Regions from separate parts of the Ferrimonas pelagia genome, predicted to be linked through region 2. Evidence: predicted binding sites of a transcription regulator. Region 2 holds the regulator's gene; each other region holds the start of a gene.
What was found. Region 2 encodes ArgR, which controls arginine synthesis, uptake and breakdown. Its sites were predicted from a motif close to ANTGAATANNTATTCANT; they were not measured.
Positions count from the first base shown of each region.

Region 1: ABEA08_RS01730 (YjiH family protein) is a predicted target of ArgR. The motif match lies at 768-785, and genes of this name have one in related genera.
Region 3: gltB (glutamate synthase large subunit) is a predicted target of ArgR. The motif match lies at 724-741, and genes of this name have one in related genera.

Region 1 covers NZ_BAABJZ010000004.1:90,553-92,829, reverse strand. Annotated here, with positions in the region: gene yejK (nucleoid-associated protein YejK) at 1-731, shown strand, start outside; gene ABEA08_RS01730 (YjiH family protein) at 1,010-2,277, shown strand, end outside.
Region 2 covers NZ_BAABJZ010000024.1:135,186-137,462, reverse strand. Annotated here, with positions in the region: gene mdh (malate dehydrogenase) at 1-416, opposite strand, end outside; gene argR (transcriptional regulator ArgR) at 660-1,130, shown strand; gene ABEA08_RS09380 (Dyp-type peroxidase) at 1,197-2,117, opposite strand.
Region 3 covers NZ_BAABJZ010000020.1:29,051-31,327, forward strand. Annotated here, with positions in the region: gene mnmL (tRNA modification radical SAM protein MnmL/YtqA) at 1-325, opposite strand, end outside; gene gltB (glutamate synthase large subunit) at 785-2,277, shown strand, end outside.

The DNA of each region.
Region 1 (2,277 bases), on a different contig from region 2:
GCAAATATGACTTTGCTACCGGTGGCTATCTGCTGATGGCTGCCTACAGCCATATCGCTAGCCACTATCTGTTTGTGGCCTTGCTGTCGCCGAAGCCTTCCGTCAGTGTGTCTGATGAGATGGAGGTGCACGGCAGTGAGCACTTGGATCTGTCCAACATGCAATTGGCGGCGCGGATCGATCTGACCGAATGGCAAGCGGATCCCACCTCGAAGAAGTACCTGTCGTTTGTCAAAGGGCGGGCAGGGCGCAAGGTGGCGGATTTCTTCCTCGACTTTATGGGCTGTGTTGAGGGGGTCGATGCCAAACGCCAAAACAAGCAGTTGATGTCGGCCGTCGAGGATTTCGTGGCTCAGGGCGAGCTGGACAAACATGAGGCGCAAGAGGCGCGTGACGCGGTGTTCGATTACTGCAAAGGGCAAACCGCCATGGGTGAAACCATTGCGATGAAAGACGTATCTGATGAATTGGCGGACAAAGGGCTGGACGCGTTTTATCAATTTACCAGCGATGGCGATTATGGCCTGGAAGAGGACTTTCCGGCCGATCAGTCAACCCTACGTCAGTTGAAGAAGTTCAGCGGTACCGGTGGCGGTGTGTCCGTCAGTTTTGATGCCGGCCATTTGGGCGAGCGCGTTGTCTGGGATCCGGTTCGTGATACCTTGACCATTCAGGGCGTGCCGCCAAACTTGCTCGACCAGCTGCAGCGTCGTGCTGGCAATAAACAGTAAGGTCGAACAACGTCGGTTTTTTGCTCGGTTTTGTGGAGTGAATAACTAATCACTCTGCCTGAGTGAGTATGTGTGAGCTGGGTCGCACTGTTCCCGCTCATCGACTCTTTTAAAAATAGGAGTCGATCGGTAGCATGTGCGTCCTCAGTCATGCCACTTGCATAGTGATGCACACTGGTTGAACAAGCCCCACTAGTGAAAAGAATTAGAGGGCCACGGTCGTGAACAATGAGCAAACCTGTATTATGAAAGAGACTTCATCTCTGCGGAACACTCTGATGTTCCTGATCCCGTCGCTGATCGGGATCTTCCTCTTTATGACGCCCGTGTCATACGGCGGTAACGTGACCATTCCGATCGCGATCTTGGCGAAGGGCACGCTGGCCCAACTGGATTCTCTGGCGGTTACGTTGGTGATCTGGGTCGTGGTGGCCTCGGCAGCGATCACAACCTTGGTCAAGCTGTTCAAGCCTGCTGTGGTGATGAAGAGCCCGTTTTTGCAGGGGTTGTTCAACGTCTCTTGGTTGTGGGCGGCAACGCGCATTATCGGTGCGATCGCTATCCTGCTGACCGCGTTTAGTGTTGGCCCTGAGATCATCCACTCGGAGGACACTGGCGGCATGGTATTGCACGATCTGCTGCCGACGCTGCTGTGTGTGTTCCTGTTTGCTGGGTTGCTGTTGCCCTTGTTGATTAACTTCGGCCTGCTGGAGCTGATCGGCTGCCTGCTGACCAAGTTAATGCGTCCGTTGTTTAACCTGCCGGGACGCTCTGCCGTGACCAGCTTTGCCTCTTGGTTGGGCGATGGCTCGGTCGGTGTACTGATGACCTCCAAGCAGTATGAGCAGGGCCTGTTTACCGAGCGTGAAGCGGCGGTGATCGGCACCACCTTTACCGCGGTATCCATCACCTTCTGCCTAGTGGTGATCAGCACCGTCGGTCTGGAAGCCTATTTCCTGCCATTTTATGGCACCGTCTGCCTCGCTGGCTTGGTCGCCGCAGTTGTGGTACCACGTCTGCCGCCGCTGTCGCGCAAGAAGGACGTGTTTATCAATGGCGAAGCGCGCCGCTCGGACGATGAAGTGGTGCCAGCCGGTGAAACCTCATTGTCTTACGGCTACAAAATGGCGTTGGGCCGTGCCAGCCAGGTAAAGAGCGCTCGCAGCGTAGCGAAAGAGGGCGTTCAGAACGCCGCCGATATGGTGTTAGGCGTGCTGCCGGTGGTGATGGCGATTGGTACTATCGCGCTGGTGATCGCCGAGTCCACCCCGTTATTTAGCTGGTTGGGGGCCCCGTTCGTTCCGTTATTGGAGCTGCTGCAGATCCCTCACGCGGCGGAAGCCAGTACCACTGTGATGGTCGGATTTGCCGATATGTTCCTGCCGGCCATTATGGCCGCCAGCATCGACAGCGATCTGACCAAGTTCGTCATCGCAGCAATGTCGGTCAGCCAGCTGATCTTCCTGTCGGAAACCGGCGCACTGATGCTCGGCTCTAAGGTCCCTGTGAAGCTGTGGGAACTGTTTGTGATCTTTATCCTGCGCAC
Region 2 (2,277 bases):
TTGTACACACCGGCGCCTTTGAGCACTTCCGCCGCGATGGCTACCGTGGTGTTGACGGGGTTGGTGATCACGCCAATACAGGCCGTCGGTGCCGTCTCGGCGACTTTCCCTACCAGGTTACGAATGATCCCGGCATTCACGTTGAACAGATCCGCCCGATCCATCCCGGGCTTGCGGGCCACCCCAGCAGAGATCAGGACCAGATCAGCCCCTTCCAGCGCGGGGGTCGGATCTTCACCGGCAAAACCAACCGCCTCAACGGCGGTTGGAATGTGACTGATGTCGGCGGCCACCCCGGGCGTCACCGGGGCAATATCATACAGCGACAACTTGCTGCCTGCCGGCAGATTGAGTTTCAACAACAGAGCCAAAGCCTGACCAATCCCGCCAGCGGCGCCAAGTACAGCAACTTTCATGATTTATCTCCAACTTTCCCTGATTGGCGTGACCCGGGTCACACTCCCGTTTTCGCGCCCACGATACCCAAAGCAACGCGCATTAGCAATGATCTCAACCCGTAACTCTGGCGGATTTTTGTGCAAACGCGAAAACATCCTTTCATTGAATTATTATGCTTAAAATATGAATCACAGTTGATTTTTAAGCGGGTTTTATGCACAGTTGCAGATAACAACCACAGCGAACAGTCAGAATGTGTCATGAGAAACAGTAACCAGCAAGATGAATTGGTACGTGCATTCAAATCTCTGCTAAAAGAGGAACGTTTTGGCTCCCAAGGTGAGATCGTCAGCGCCCTGCAATCCGCGGGTTTTGCCAACATTAATCAGTCCAAAGTCTCCCGCATGCTCAGCAAGTTTGGCGCCGTGCGGACCCGCAACGCCAAACAAGAGATGGTCTATTGCCTCCCTGCCGAGTTAGGTGTTCCCACCGCCAATGCACAGCTGCGCAACCTGGTGTTGGATGTGGATCATAACGGCACCATGATCGTGGTCCGTGCCAGCCCTGGAGCGGCACAGTTGATCGCCCGTTTACTGGATTCGATGGGCAAGGCCGAAGGGATCCTCGGCACCATCGCCGGCGACGACACCATCTTCATCGCCCCATCCGATGTCAACCACCTCAACGACACCTTGGTGATGGTCAAAGAGCTGTTTAACTACGTCGACTGAGCCTCGGCGCGATCAAAAAAGCCCGGCTGATGCCGGGCTTACCATCCTGTCAAACAGCGCGCCGAATTAAAGACCCGCCGCCCCCTCAAGGAAGTCGATGGAGGGCGCAAAGTAAGCCGCGCCCGTCACGGCCTGAGTGTACTTGAGCAGGTGGTCGTAGTGACCGCCCTCGCCCATCACCATAGAGCGAAGCTGAGCGGTGAAATGCGCCGGGGTATTGCAACAACTGATAAAGAACAGCCCCTGCTCCTGCATATTGCCGTAGGGCATGCTCTGACGCAGGATCTCCATGCTACTGCCATCAGCGTGCTTCAGGTTGGTCCGCTTAATGTGGGCAAACGGCGCCTTGGCATCACTGGGGTATTCATGGTTCTCCACCTTAGTGCGACCTATGGTGTCTTCCTGAGTCTTCAGTGACTGCTGATCCCATAACGCCATGTTGTGCACGTAGCGTTGGGTATGGATATAGCTGCCATTTTGAAACGGCCGGTCTTCCTCCCCCACCAAAGCAACAGCCCGGCGGTTAACGCCCACCGGATTCTCTGTGCCATCGACAAAGCCGGTCAGATCCCGACTGTCCAGGTAGCGGAAGCTGCGCACCTCTTCCACCAAGTCAGCCAGACCGATCAGGCGACGACAGACCTCTGAGGCCGCGACGTGGTTCACGTCCAAACGATCGCTGCGCAGATGAACGAACAGATCCACTGGTTGACTCGGCGCCTGCCGATCATCCGCTTCAAATTGCGGGAACGGCGTCAGCTCGGCCGGACGCTGCTTCGGGTAGAGGGTGTCCCAATAGTTGGCCCCCACCGCGATAAAGCCATTGAAGGCGCAATCGGCATTGCGATCGGCCGAGCTCTGCAACCAAGATGCCAGGCCTGCCAATACGCGAGGCAAGGCGGCCTCAGCCCCCTCGCAGGCATTAAACATCAAATACAAACCGTGCAGATTGCCTTCTGCACATATTCCGCCCTGCTCCCTAGGCATAGATGTGTCCTTATTGTGATTCTCAGACGCCATGATGCGCTTCATCCTTAGGTTGATCCAGCCCCAAGTGTGCTGAGGCCGGGTTATCCTAGCAAGCGTCATCCCATCAAAACTTGATCCGCATTAATTTCGGTGGCGAGCGCCCACCACAACGGCAACA
Region 3 (2,277 bases), on a different contig from region 2:
TGTCCTTCAATACGGCGTATTCGTCGTAGGTCGAGGTGTAGGCCTGAAAGTAAGCCATGTAGCGCTTGGGCTTGCCCGCTTTAGCCGGTTTGGCCGCGTCCAAGCGACGCTCCTTGCCCTGAGCCAACTGGTCTGCCACCGAGGCCTTGCTGCCGTGCTCGGCGCTAAACGAGGAGACATTGCAGAAGGTACAACCGCCCTTACCCAAGGTGCCGTCCCGGTTCGGGCAGGTAAAGGCCGCGTCGATGGTCAGCTTATGGATCTTCTGACCATAGCGGGCTTTCATGTATTCACCCAGGGTGTGGACGTGCAGGTTCAGCCCCATGGCTCGGCTCCCTCTATAATGGCAAGACGCCCCCAAATGGGGCGCGGTCGGTGTCGAAAAAACGCGCAACTCTAACAGATGCGACGCCGCCCTGCGCCGATCCGGATCACGCCCACCGATAACCGGGGTTTATTGGCCAATAAACCCACGCAGCGCTGGGCTGGCCTTGTCGTCAGTCACACGGCGCCTTGAGCAAACGATGCCCTGTTTTAGGGCAAAATCACCAGCGTATTTATGCGCTAACACCCCGTTATTGTGCATATTTCGCTTCGGCGTGCCGGTTTGACCCATTCCCTCCCCTTTGTCAATCCATAGCGCAATCATATGATTTCATGCTACCCAAGCGTATGGTGGTGAAGTTGACCAGATTTTTGCAGCCCATTAACTTAGAATGTTCCGCTGCATAAATATGTACTTGCACCGATTGCTCCAGAACGGTGCAAAGGCTGGAGGAACGCAATGAGCCTGTATCAACCCGGTTTCGAAAAAGAAAACTGCGGATTTGGCCTGATCGCCCATATGGAAGGCGAGAGTAGCCACCGCGTGGTCCGCACTGCCATCAGTGCCCTGGACCGATTACAACACCGAGGCGCCATTGGCGCTGACGGGAAAACCGGTGATGGCTGCGGTCTGCTGATGACCAAGCCCGACGGCTTTTTTCAGCACATCGCACAAGAAAACGGATGGCGCTTAGCCAACAAATACGCGGTCGGCATGATCATGCTGGGCCATGATCCGGTGCGTCAGGCGACCACCAAGGAGATCATCCGCCAGCAGCTCGAGCAGGAAACCCTGACGGTGCTGGGCTGGCGCGAAGTGCCGGTCAATATGGACTCACTCGGTCCGATCGCCGCGGCGGACGCACCGGCGATGTTCCAAGTGTTCGTCAATGCCCCGGTGGGCTGGCGTAGCAAGGATCTCGAGCGCCGCCTCTATATGGCGCGCCGCCGGATGGAGAAGCTGCTGGTCGATGATAAGGACTTCTATGTGTCCTCCCTGTCCGGCCGGGTCATCGTGTATAAGGGCCTGATGCTGCCCCGCGATCTGCCTGCCTTCTATCCGGATCTGGCCGATCTACGCATGGAAAGCTCCATCTGTTTGTTCCACCAGCGCTTCTCCACCAACACGCAGCCACGCTGGCAGTTGGCTCAGCCGTTCCGCTACCTGGCCCACAACGGTGAGATCAACACCATCGCCGGTAACCGCCAATGGGCGCTGGCGCGTCAATATAAATTCCGCAGCCCGCTGATCCCCGATCTACAAGAGGCGGCGCCATTCGTCAACCAATCCGGCTCCGACTCCTCCAGCCTGGATAATATGCTGGAGCTGCTGCTGGCCGGGGGCATGGACATCAAGCGCGCCATGCGCATGATGATCCCACCCGCCTGGCAATCCAACCCGGAGATGGACGACGATCTCAAGGCGTTCTACGACTTTAACTCCATGCACATGGAGCCGTGGGATGGCCCGGCCGGGGTAGTTCTGACCAACGGGCGCCACGCCGCCTGTGCGGTCGATCGCAACGGTCTGCGCCCGTCGCGCTACATCATCACCAAGGATCGGATCCTGACCCTGGCCTCCGAAGTGGGCATTTGGGATTACCAACCGGATGAGGTAGTCGCCAAGGGACGGGTCGGCCCCGGTGAGCTGCTGGTACTCGATACCTACACCGGCAAACTGTTGACCTCGTTTGAGATCGATCAGGATCTCAAAAACCGTCACCCCTACGCCGAGTGGATGAAGGTCAGCGCTCGGCGCATGGTGCCAGGCGTCGATCTGCCGGTTGAAGCCGCAGGTATGGCGGAGATGGACGCGACCGAGCTGCTGCAGTACCAGAAGATGTTTAATGTCTCGCGCGAGGAGCTGCGAGAGATCCTATGGCCGCTGGCCAATGGCGGTGCCGAAGCCGTCGGCTCGATGGGGGACGACACCCCGATCTCGGTTCTCTCGAC